One region of the Shewanella sedimentimangrovi genome, then DNA from elsewhere that is predicted to be linked to it. Evidence: predicted binding sites of a transcription regulator. Region 1 holds the regulator's gene; each other region holds the start of a gene.

What was found. Region 1 encodes sigma-54, which starts transcription at its own class of promoters, with help from an activator protein. Its sites were predicted from a motif close to GTTGGCACGNNNNTNGNNT; they were not measured.
Region 2: a site for sigma-54 is predicted at 2,284-2,302, ahead of nirB (nitrite reductase large subunit NirB). Genes of this name have one in related genera too.
Region 3: a site for sigma-54 is predicted at 1,392-1,410, ahead of JYB85_RS02210 (superinfection exclusion B family protein). Genes of this name have one in related genera too.

The regions. Positions count from the first base shown of each region.
Region 1 covers NZ_CP071502.1:3,527,595-3,531,815, forward strand. The annotation lists gene lptA (lipopolysaccharide transport periplasmic protein LptA) at 1-516, shown strand, start outside; gene lptB (LPS export ABC transporter ATP-binding protein) at 513-1,244, shown strand; gene JYB85_RS15750 (RNA polymerase factor sigma-54) at 1,358-2,839, shown strand; gene hpf (ribosome hibernation promoting factor) at 2,869-3,156, shown strand; gene ptsN (PTS IIA-like nitrogen regulatory protein PtsN) at 3,160-3,603, shown strand; gene rapZ (RNase adapter RapZ) at 3,600-4,221, shown strand, end outside.
Region 2 covers NZ_CP071502.1:2,459,826-2,464,046, forward strand. The annotation lists gene nirB (nitrite reductase large subunit NirB) at 1-2,138, opposite strand, end outside; gene JYB85_RS10735 (ANTAR domain-containing protein) at 2,371-3,609, opposite strand; gene cobA (uroporphyrinogen-III C-methyltransferase) at 3,602-4,221, opposite strand, start outside.
Region 3 covers NZ_CP071502.1:530,170-534,390, forward strand. The annotation lists gene JYB85_RS02205 (sensor histidine kinase) at 1-1,278, opposite strand, end outside; gene JYB85_RS02210 (superinfection exclusion B family protein) at 1,452-2,075, shown strand; gene JYB85_RS02215 (DUF3149 domain-containing protein) at 2,182-2,310, opposite strand; gene JYB85_RS02220 (two-component system response regulator) at 2,626-4,221, shown strand, end outside.

The sequences.
Region 1 (4,221 bases):
CTGTGCACCACCATGGCCACAGCCAAAAACAACGACCTGTTGCAGGAAGTGAAAATTGCCGCCGCCACCCAATTTGCCGACATCAAGAACAAGAGGGTGGTCTATGGTGGGCCGGTACTGCTGACCCAGGGCAGCCTGAAGATTAACGCCCAGGAACTCAGTGCCTATACAGATGAAGCCACGGGACAAAGGGTATTGGTGGCCAAGGGCCAGCCCGCCACCTACAGTCAGACCCTGGATGACGGCCGCGAGGCCAGCGCCAGCGCCAATGAGATTAGCTACAACATGGACAATCGCACCATGACGCTCACGGGCAATGCCAAAATCGAGCAGGAAGGTAGCCAGGTCAGCGCCGACAAAATCGTCTATGACATTGAAAAGCAGCAGCTGAAGGCCGACAGTAGCCAGAAGGGTGACGAGCGGGTAATTACCATCATCAAGCCCGAGAATTACCAGGAACAGCTGGAGCCCAAGCCCGAAGAACAGGATCAGAATAAGGAGCCGGTTCGCCAATGACGGAACTGACCCTTAAGGCCAGCAACCTGGCCAAAAGCTACAAGAACCGCACCGTGGTCAAGGACGTCAGTCTGAGCGTGCGCACCGGCCAGGTGGTCGGCCTGCTGGGTCCCAATGGCGCCGGCAAAACCACCACTTTCTACATGGTGGTGGGGTTGGTGAAAAGTGACAAGGGCAGCATCCATATCAACGAAGACGATCTGACCCTGGACCCCATGCACCTGCGGGCCCGCAAGGGCATAGGCTACCTGCCCCAGGAAGCCAGTATTTTCCGTAAGCTGTCCGTGTATGACAACATCATGGCGGTACTGCAAACCCGCAAGGAGCTGGACCAGGATCAGCGCGAAGAGGAACTGGAGCAGCTGTTGGAAGAGTTCCACATCACCCATATCCGCGACAACATGGGCATGTCCCTGTCCGGTGGTGAACGGCGCCGGGTCGAAATCGCCCGGGCCCTGGCCGCCAATCCGCGCTTTATTCTGCTCGATGAACCTTTCGCCGGCGTCGATCCTATTTCGGTCATCGACATCAAGAAAATAATTGAGCAGCTCAAGAGCCGCGGCCTCGGCGTATTAATCACAGATCACAACGTCAGAGAAACCCTTGATGTCTGTGAAAAAGCCTACATAGTCAGCCATGGCAACCTCATCGCCGAAGGCACCCCTGCCGAGATTCTGGACAATCAGCAGGTGCGGGCGGTGTACTTGGGTGAGCAATTCAGGCTATAGTTAAATTTAGCCTGATCTCTATCTCATTAAGGAAGAGTGCAACTGGCCAGCAGTTCACAAAACTGATAGAAAACAGCTTTCTGATAACAATAACAGTCAAGGATCCGCAGTAGATGAAAGCGTCACTCCAGCTCAAGCTGGGCCAACAACTGACCATGACGCCGCAATTGCAACAGGCCATCAGGCTGTTGCAACTTTCTTCACTTGAACTGCAACAGGAAATTCAACAAGCGCTGGATTCCAACCCATTGTTGGAGCTGGACGATGACCAATTCGACAGCCAGGAGCGCAGCGATTCAGACCACAGGGAGCAGGACGACTTCTCCGAGCCCGTCACCGCCAGCAGTAACGATGACAGCTCCACCCTGGAAACCTCCGACGCCCTGACCCAGCAGTCCATGCCCGATGAATTGCCCATGGATACCACCTGGGACGAAGTGTTCACCGCCGCCCCTGCTTCCGGCAGCGGCTCCATGATGCGCGATGATGATATGCCCTTCCAGGGAGAGACCAGCGACGGTCTTTATGAACACCTGGAATGGCAAAAGAACCTCACCCCTTTCTCAGACACCGACATGGCCATAGCCACCGCCATCATAGACGCCATAGATGAACGCGGTTACCTGACCCAGACCACGGAAGACATACTCGAAGCCATGGGCGACGATGAAGTGGAGCTGGACGAAGTGGAAGCCGTACTTAAGCGCATCCAACACTTCGACCCCATAGGGGTGGCGGCAAGGGACCTCAGTGAATGCCTGCTGATCCAGCTGGCCCACTTTGCCGCCGACACACCACACCTGGAAAACGCCAAACTACTGATCCGCGACCATCTGGATCTGATTGCCGCCCGGGACTTCCGCACCCTAATGCGTAAAACCCGTCTGAAGGAAGATGAGCTGCGTGAAGCCATAGTGCTGATCCAGAGCCTCAATCCCCGTCCGGGCGAACAGGTCACGTCCGGCAAGGACGAGTACGTTATCCCCGACGTCTCTGTGAGTAAGAAAAATGGCCGCTGGGTGGTGGAGCTCAATCCCGATTGCATGCCCAAGCTCAACGTCAATCAGCATTACGCCGCCATGGCCCGCACCAGTCGCAGTCAGGCCGACAGCCAGTTTATCCGCGGCCATCTGCAGGAAGCCAAGTGGTTTATCAAGAGCCTGGAAAGCCGCAACGACACCCTGCTCAAGGTGGCCAATTGCATAGTGCAGTTCCAGCAGGGCTTTTTCGAATACGGTGAAGAAGCCATGAAGCCCATGGTGCTGAACGACATAGCCGAAGCGGTGGAAATGCATGAATCCACCATTTCCAGGGTGACCACCCAAAAGTACATGCATACCCCTCGGGGCATTTTCGAATTGAAATATTTCTTCTCCAGCCATGTCAGTACGGAAGACGGAGGAGAATGCTCGTCTACGGCCATCCGCGCCTTTATCAAGAAGTTGGTGGCTGCAGAAAATCAGAAGAAACCATTGAGCGACAGCAAAATGGCGGAACTTCTGGCGGAACAGGGAATCAACGTTGCTAGACGTACCATTGCAAAGTACCGTGAAGCAATGCTGATCCCGCCGTCAAACCAGCGTAAAAGCTTATAACTCACTGTAAATACTGGAGGAAAGTGTCTATGCAAATCAATCTGACTGGGCACCATATCGAAATTACAGATTCACTGCGTAACTATGTAGAGAGCAAATTTACCAAGCTTGAACGCCACTTCGAACAGATCAATAATGTGCACGTTGTTCTCAATGTTCAAAAAATGCAGCAGATTGCAGAAGCCAAGCTGCACCTCAATGGTGGTGAAGTGTTTGCCACGTCTGAGCATGAAGACATGTACGCCGCCATCGACGCTCTGATTGATAAATTGGATCGTCAGGTCATCAAACACAAAGAGAAACTGACTAAGCACTAAAAGATGGAACTGAGTACCATCCTGAGGCCGGAGTGCACCACCTGTGCCACTCCGGGCAGTAAGAAAAAGGTACTGGAACTGATCAGCGATATCGCCAGCGCCCAGTACCCCACCCTCTCTTCTCAAGAGATCTTCGAAAGCCTATTGGCCCGAGAAAAAATGGGAAGCACAGGCATAGGCAATGGTATTGCCATCCCCCATGGCCGCCTGAACAGCATAGAGACCCCGATCGCCGTGCTGGTCAAATGTGAAGAGGCCATCAGCTTTGACGCCATAGATAAACAACCGGTTGACATACTGTTTGCGCTGCTGGTGCCATCGGACCAATGTCAGCAGCACCTGAGCACACTCGCCGCCATGGCAGAAAAGCTCAACGACAAGCAGATCATCAAGCAACTGCGCAAAAGCCAGGATGACGGTGAACTCTATCAGGTGATCACCGGATGAAACTGGTCATAGTCTCGGGGCGTTCCGGTTCGGGCAAATCCGTTGCCCTGAGGGTCTTGGAAGACCTCGGCTATTACTGTGTCGACAACCTGCCACTGCCGCTGATAGGCCCCTTGTTGGCCCAGCTGAAAAGCAGCAATGAACTGGTGGCCATCAGTGTCGATGTCCGCAACCTGCCGGAACAGCACAAGGTGTTGGAACAACAGTTGGCCGCCCTGCCCGAAGGTACCGAGCTGATCAGCCTGTTCCTCAATGCCAGCGACAAGGTGCTGCTCAAGCGCTACAGCGAAACCCGCAGACTGCACCCCCTGTCCAAAAGCAAGATGTCCCTGGCGGACGCCATCAAGCTCGAGGGCAAGCTGCTTGAACCCCTGTCACAATTGATGGACCACTACATAGACACTTCCAAACTCAATGTCTATGAACTCAGTGATATGGTGCGTGAAATCCTCCTCGGCCGCAGCGAGAAGGAGCTGGTGATCATTTTCGAATCCTTTGGCTTCAAGCATGGCATGCCGGCGGAAGCCGACTTTATGTTCGACGCACGTTTTCTGCCCAATCCCCATTGGGAGACTGCACTCAGGCCCCTGACCGGCCTCGATGAGCCGGTACAACAGT
Region 2 (4,221 bases), 1.1 Mb from region 1:
CGCATGCCGCCGTTGCCCCCCACATACAGGTTCCAGCCCTTGTCGGTGGCAATCACCCCTATGTCCTTGCTCTGGGCCTCGGCGCATTCCCGGGCACAACCGGATACCGCCAGTTTGAGTTTGTGTGGAGAGCGCAGCCCCTTGTACCTGTGCTCCAGGGTGATGGCCATGGACACCGAGTCCTGCACCCCATAACGGCACCAGGTGCTGCCGACGCAGGACTTCACGGTGCGCAGGGATTTGCCGTAGGCATGACCGGTTTCAAATCCGGCCTCCACCAGCACTGTCCAGATGGCAGGCAGATCCTCAAGGCGGGCCCCGAACAAATCGATGCGCTGGCCGCCGGTGATCTTGGTGTAGAGATCAAAATCCCGGGCCACCTCCCCTAGCACTATCAGTTTTTCCGGGGTGATTTCGCCGCCGGCGATGCGGGGCACCACGGAGTAAGTGCCGTCCTTTTGCAGATTGCCAAGGAAGGCATCATTGGTGTCCTGCAGCCTGGCCCTGTCGTCCCCCAGCACATGATCGTTGTGCAGGGTGGCAAAAATGGAGGCCGCCACCGGCTGGCAGACGGCGCAGCCATAGGGATGGGCGCCGGGGCGTCCATGGCGCGTCAGCAGGGTATCGAAGTCTTTGATCTCTTCCAGGGCACACAGGTGAAACAGCTCCTGGCGGCTGTAACCGAAATGGGGACAAAGGGAGCTGTCGCGTGCCTTGCCGGCTTCAGCCAGAGCGGTGTCGATAATTTTCTGCACCTCGGGACCACAGCCGCCGCAGCCGCTGGCGGCCTTGGTGCAGCGCTTGATGTCGCCCAGGGTCTCACAGCCGTCCTTGACCGCCTTGACTATGGCGCTGTGGCTTACCTGATGGCATGAGCACACCAGGGCATCGGCGCTGGTGCTGGCAGGCTCGCCCAACAGCAGCGCCGCCGGGCTGCCGTCGATGACGCTGCCCCCGAGGTAGCGGCCAAGCAGGCGCCCATAGTCGCTGGCATCGCCCACCAGCAATGCGCCGGCCAGCCTGGTGCCGGACTCGTCGAGCCAGAGTTTTTTGTAGACGCCCGTGACCGCATCACTGAACTCCACAAAGGGCAGCTCGTCGTTGCCGCGACTGTTGCCTATGGCGCCCACGTCTATGCCCAGCAGTTTGAGTTTGGTACTCATGTCGGCGCCAACAAAAGCCTCGGGCAAGGCGGCGCCGAAGGCATCATGCATCAGGGTGTCGGCGGCAATGCGGGCCATTTGATAGCCCGGGGCCACCAAACCGTAGATCCTGTCCTGCCAACTGGCACACTCGCCGATGGCAAACACCCCGGGCGCACTGGTGCGCATCAGGCCATCGACGGCAAATCCACCCCGGGCGCCCAGGGCCAACCCGGCGACCTTGCCAAGCTCATCAAAGGGACGAATACCGGCGGAAAACACCAGCATATCGGTTTCCAGGATTTCGCCGTCGGTGAAAGACAGCCGCAAGCGGGCGGTTTCACCGTCGAGGATGGCACTGGTTGCCCTGGCGGTATGCACCGACACCCCAAGGGCTTCAATCTTGCTGCGCAGCAGCTCGCCGCCTTCGGCATCCAGCTGCACCGGCATCAATTGGGGGGCAAATTCCACCACATGGGTCTTGAGCCCCAGGCTCTTGAGCGCATTGGCCGCCTCCAGTCCCAACAGACCGCCGCCTATGACGACTCCGGAGCGGGAATCCCTGGCCGCCGCTTCGATGGCCAGCAGATCCTCTGTGGTGCGATACACCAGGCAGGCCTCCTTGTCGGCACCGGGAATGGGCGGCACGAAGCCGTAAGAACCTGTGGCCAGCACCAGATGGTCATAGGCCAGGGTCTCGCCGCTATCCAGGGTCAACTGCTTATCTTCCGGGTGCAGCGATACCACCTTGCAACCCAGCTTCAGCTCAACGCCCCAGGCCCGGTATTGGGCCTCGGTGCCAAGGGCCAGCTCATCCAGGGCCCGGCCCTGAAAATAGGACGACAACTGCACCCTGTCGTAGGCAATCTGGCGCTCGGCACCTATTACCAGCAAGTCCCAGCGGCCTTGCCAGCCCTGCTCACAGACATATTCAACAAAGTGGTGCCCCACCATGCCATTGCCGACCACGACGACCCGGGGTTTGTGATTGGACATAAGACCTCCAGAAAACAAAAAAGGCACCTGCTCCGGGAATGGGAGCGAGGCGCCTTTGCCATAAGATTCAAATTGAGTGGGGCGGCTTGGCGCCCCAAATTGACCGCAGGTCAGGCTTACCGAACGATGGAAGCCACTTTTCATAAGGCACAGGCCGTGCCACTTTTTATCTTGCTGTTTTTACTTACTATTTCATTGTGACTCGGGTGCGCATCCCTGTACCGGTGCGTCATTATTGGGCAACTGCACTCCTTTGGCGCAGCAGGCTATCGGCCAGCACCTCCATGGATTGGCCAGTGTGCATCGAGTGGCGCCGCAGCAATCCCAGGGCTTCGGCCTCGGTCACCCCTTCGGCCATCATCAGGGCACAAAGCCGGCCAACGGGCCCGGAACCCTGTGCCTTGCCCGAGTAGGCCAGTGCCAATGCCGCGTCGGCGCAGTCCGCCCGTTCCGTCAGCAGATAGGCGGCGGCCAGGGACGCCCGGACACAGGCCCCCTGCCAGGTGTCATCGCCGGCACCCGGCAAGGCCGATGCCCCCAGTTGCCGGTGCGCCATTGCATCGTCGGCCAACGCATTGAGGCTGGCCTGGGTGCCCTCGGGGGCACAGGCGGGCAACAACCAGGAAGGCCCACGCGGGCAGGCACCCTCTGCATCAATGTGCCACAACTCGGTCTCCACCCTGGGATTGGGTTCGGCCTCGCCCTGAAAACCTCGGAACAACAACTGCCGCGCTCCGTGCCCCTGCTCCCTGGCCATCAAGGCAATCACCTCGGCGTAGTGCTGCTCCAGTTTGGGGTGAAAGAAGGCCCGCATGCCCAGGGGCGCATTCAAGGGATTGATAAATTTCAGCGCCTGGGTCAGCAAGCTGCGAATACCCAGGGTGGCATGCAGTGAGCCAAGCGCGCGCCAACGCGGCAGTATCGCCGAAAGTGGCAGGTAACAACTGACACCATCCCCAATAAAGGCGCGGGCCTCGGCAACTGAAGTTGCGGTGGGGATCCCCACATGGTGCAGCGCCTGCCCCACATGGCTGCGGCGGCTATAGCCGCCGGGCGCTTGCGCATCGCGGCCATCATCGCCGTGCAACAGCACAGGAATGCCCTCGGCCTGCAAGCGTTTTACCCCATACAGCAGCCAGGGAAACTGGCCACGCTTGCCGGCATAACAGGGCCAATCGATAAAGGGAGTAGAGCTGGCGCCGGCACCAGGGGTTGCATTTGCGTCTTCCCCGGCAGCGGAGGCAATCAAGTGGCGCAGCGCCAGCGCCACCCCCGCCACCTCGGCCGGGGTTTCGCCGCGGCTGCGCATCACCATCAGCGCGGCGCCAAGGGACAGGTCGGTGACCTCCTGCGCCGACCAGCCAAGGAGCAAGGCGCGGCTTTCCTCCAACGTCAGGGTCCGTGCCCGTTTCGGGCCGCAGGCGATGGCTCTAAGCAACGCCTTGGCGCTGTGATCAAATCCGTCAGCCATGGGCCACCTCCGTCGCGGTCAACCTGCCCAGCTCCGCCCGCAGTGCGGTCAGCTCTTCACCTATGGCGCAGACCTCCCCCACCATGATAAGGCAAGGGCCATCACCCCCCAGGCTTCTGGCGGCGGTGGCAAGTTCATCAAGGCAACAGAATTCGAGCCTTTGTCCGGGACGACCACCGTCGCGCACCAGGGCGCAGGGCAAGGCGCCATCGGCCCCGGCAAGCTTGAGACTGGCGGCAATCGCGGCGGCCTGGGTGGCGCCCATGTAAAACACCAGGGTGCTGCCAAGGGCCAGGGATTGCTGCCAGTGACGACTGGCATCGCCGCCAATTTGGCGACCTGTGATCAGGGTGACCGAGCGCGACAGTCCTCTGTGGGTCAGGGGGATCATGGCAGCGGCACCGCAGCCCAGGGCCGCACTGACACCGGGCAGCCAGCGACAATCAATGCCCCGTGTCAGCAAAAACGCCGCTTCCTCGCCGCCGCGGCCAAAGACGCCGGGGTCGCCGCCCTTGAGCCTGAGCACCCTGAGTCCCTCACCGGCCAGCGTTGCCAGACACAGGTTAATCTCATCCTGGTGCGCCGATTGGCCACCGGCCCGTTTGCCCATGG
Region 3 (4,221 bases), 1.2 Mb from region 1:
GACTATCTGACTCAACAGACTTTGATTGGTGGTGATATAGAGGTTTTCGTCTGCTTCTATGTCGAGGTCCACCTTCATGGGGGCGAAGATTAACGAGGTGGACTCGCAGATTTCACCCAGCACCTGCTTAAGGTTGATATTACGGTGTTCCTCGTGGCTTTGCTCAGCGGCCACGGTTTTGAATTTCTGGATCAGGTTGCTGGCGCGGGTGATGTTGCTGACGATAAGTTCACAGCTTTGCTGATACTCATCCAGTATGGCGTTGATTTCCTCCAGGGTGGCATCGGGGCTGTGGATCAGTTTGACCAGCTCGTCGATATGGGCCAGTTGGGCGCTGGCCGCGGTCAGGCAGATGCCTATGGGGGTGTTGATCTCGTGGGCGACGCCGGACACCAGGCCCCCCAGAGCCGCCATTTTTTCCTGTTCCACCAGCACCTGTTGCGCCCGCTTAAGGATTTGCAGTGAGTGTTCCAACTCCTGGGTCCGTTCCTTGACCTGTTTGGCCAGTTCATCCTTGTAGGAGCGTTCCAGTTCCAGCAACCTTTCCCTGTCTTCCAGGGCTATCTGCAGCTCGGTACGGGATTTTTTGATGGCACTGAAGGAGCGCCGCAGTTGCTCCTGCATTTCATTAATCGCCAATGCCACCAGGTCAAACTCGTTTTGTTTGCCTTTCTGGTGAAAGGCCAGTGGCGAGAACTCACCTTCAAGATCAATGCGTTGACAGTATTCGCTGAGGCTGTGAAGGTGGCGGGTGATGTTGATCCACACCAGAAACAGGATCATGCCCGCCACCAGAAAGGTCTTGATGGCGTTTGACAGCAAGATCAGGATTGCCCTGTCGTAGAGGCGTTGGTAAATGGCATTCAGATCCGCCTGCACCAGCAGCTTGCCAACGGCGATGGATTCGCTGCCGGAGTTATATTGCAGCGGAAATTCCCGCTCCAGCACGTTATCGTCCAGGCGCTCACCTATGGCCCAGTGCTGACCGCTGTCATCATTGATCAATATGTAGGTGATGTCGGGCAGTTGGATCAGGCCATTGAGCTGGGTGTTGATCAGTCGCTCGTCTATGACCCAGATGCTGGCGGCCAGCACGTCGAGGTTGACCGTCTCTATGGTGGTAAATGCCCGGTCAATACGGCCCAGGTCGCTGCGGTAATCCATCACCAGCTGGTAGCCCGTGGTCACCAGGGTGATCAGCGAGCTGAACAGTACTATGGAGATCATCAATTTTCTGCCGATGGGGCTTTGCACCAATTGACGGGAGAAAGTCAGCATAGGGGGACAGGTATCCTAAGGGCCCGGGGTTTGATTATGTATAAGCATAGCCCCCTTGTCCAAATCACACAGAAAATCTATCAGATTGAACAGGCTATACCCAATAAGCCAATGCTGGCATTCATTTTGCTTTAGTTGGTTGCTGTTCAATTTTCTGACGCATGGGATGAGCTATGAACAAACTGGATCTGACATCATTGGGTGGTCTTAATGGTAAACATTGGTTGACCAAGGCCATGTTGTGGTTGGTGGTCGCCTGTGGCGGCTTGCTGTTTGGGCCCCAGGCGCTGCTGGAAGCCCTGAACTTGAACTCTGTGGTAGAGAGTCAGCCCCAGCTGTTGGGATTGGGACTGATTATCGGTGCCGCTTACTTTGTCAGTCGACTGCTGAACTTTCTGTTGGACGAAGCCATCTGTTATTTGGGTGACAGACGAGCGGTGGAAACTATTGAGAAAAAGGTGCGCTTGATGGATCCGGCCGAGCGCGCCCTGCTGAGGGAGTTCTTTCTGCAGGGGGCCACTATTTTAACCTTGCCGAAGGATGAACTGGCGGTGAAGAGTCTGGTGGCCACCAATATCCTCGAATGTCTGGGCAATGAGCGTCATTATGCAATTCAGGGTTCCACGGCAGAGTATAAAATTTCCATGAAAGCCAGGATTTACCTGAACCGTGATGTGCTGCGACTGCCGGCGGGCGAGCCCAGTCAGGAGGAGTTGCAGCAGCTCATCCGCACCCGTCCAAGCTTTGTCACCGGTTTGGTACAGGCCCGCAAGCCAGGCTCACAACGCGCAGCCTGAGCCTGATTTACAGATGCCAACAATAAAAACGGGGGCCAATGGCCCCCAAAATAAATCACTCAATACTTGCAACTTGCACAGATCAGAACAACAGAAAGCAAAAACCCTAAGGTTTGGCAGACTTCACAAAGAACATCCACGATAAATAGGAAATAATCCCAATCGTGCTGAAGATAACTATCATAGAGAGTAAACCGATAGGGTTACCAAACATTAAATCGAGCCAAAACGCCATGATTGAAATCCTCTTTCTTGTGCGGTCGTGATTAACCTATCTCGATGACGCTCCCGAATTACTGATCCTGATCAATAAATCCCCCATCCCGGTCTCCTGACACATTTCCAGTGTTAAAAGTTTGAGTTTCATCAAGTTTATTGTGATTTTTTGATCGCAGCCGATTTTCCGGTTTGTTGGTTTTGCCCCTTTGTAGGGCAAAAGTTGACAAAATTCTCTGTATTTACAAAAAGATTCAATGAAAAGTGCGTTCGCAATTTTTGGACCTTGCAACTATAAGTAACAGTGAAGAAGCGAATGGAAAGGAAGCCTCGAATGCTATTTTCATCCCAGTCTACGCCACCGGCAACCATACTCATTGTTGATGATGAATTGGCCAACCTGTTGTTGCTGGAGGAGGCTCTGAAGGAGCTTGGCAGCATTATCACCACCCAGGATGGTGAAGAAGCGCTGCTGTTGGCTGAGCAACACAGGCCCGAAGTAATATTGCTGGATATCGAAATGCCGGGCATGGGCGGCTTTGAAGTCTGCAAGCGGCTGAAGCGCAGCCCCAATACCTGTAACAGCGCCGTTATTTTTGTCACCTCCCATTCCGCCTCCGAGTTTGAATATCAGTCATTGAGCTACGGCGGTGTCGACTTTCTCAGTAAACCGATAGATTTCAGACTGTGCCAATTGCGGGTCAGGAGTCAGCTGACTCTGGTGCAACAGGCCAATGCGCTGCGTACCGCCAAGGAAGAGTTACACGATTTGGTGACCCATCTGCCGGTATTTATTTCCTATTGGTCGCCCGACTGGCGCAACCTGTACAGCAATGACTTTGCCGGCCAGTGGTTTGAGCAAGGCGCCCAAAGCATGAAGGGTAAAGAGGCCATAGAGGTCCTGCCGCCTGAGTTGTGGCGCCAGTTGCCCTTGCATGGGGTCCATTCCGAAACCACCAGCCTGGTTTCCGTGCATCTGGACTCACCCATTCAGGGCGCCGAGGATCTTCAGGCCTATATTTCGCCCCGTTTTGAAAAAGAAGATGTCTGTGGCTACCTGCTGACCCTGGTGGACGTGACTGATATCAAGCGGGCCAAACGCGAACTATCGGCAGAAAAGGAACGCCTCAAGGTCACCTTGAGTTCCATAGGTGATGCCGTCATAGCCACAGACCTGGAGGGATGCATCAGTTTTATGAATCCCATTGCCGAGCGCATGACCGGCTGGTTGCTGCGGGAGGCCGAGGGAGAGCATATAGAAACCGTGATGAATCTGAGGGATGCCGACACCCAGATGCGTGGCCTGAATCCGGCTATCCTGGCGCTGAACGAGAAACGAATCGTCGCCATGGCGCTGAACAGTCAGCTGACCAGCCGCGATGGTACAGTGTACCGGGTCGAAGATTCGGCCGCCCCCATCAAGGATGAACTGGGCCAGGTTATAGGCGCCATCATGGTATTCCATGACATCAGCGAATCGATTGCCATGGCGGTAAAGATGAGTTACCTGGCCAATCACGATCAACTGACGGACTTGCCCAATCGTATTCTGCTCCATGACAGACTCAGCCAGGCCTGCAAGACAGCCAAAAACAAGGGACGGCTGGTGGCACTGTTCCTAATCGATATAGATCATTTCAAATACCTCAATGATTCCCTGGGGCACCATCATGGTGATGTGCTGATAAAACAGGTGGCCAAGCGGCTGGAGTCGTTGATTGACACAGACTCCACCCTGGCCAGGATAGGCGGTGATGAGTTTGTGTTGGTAATCCCCGAAATAGACAGCCCCGGGGTGATAGATTCCATGGCCCAGGCCATTATCCGTTGCATGGAAGAGCCCTTCAGGCTCGAAGGCAAGGAGTACCAGCTGAGTGTCAGCGTCGGCATCAGCGTCAACCCGACCGATTCTGAGTCTGAAGAGAGCATG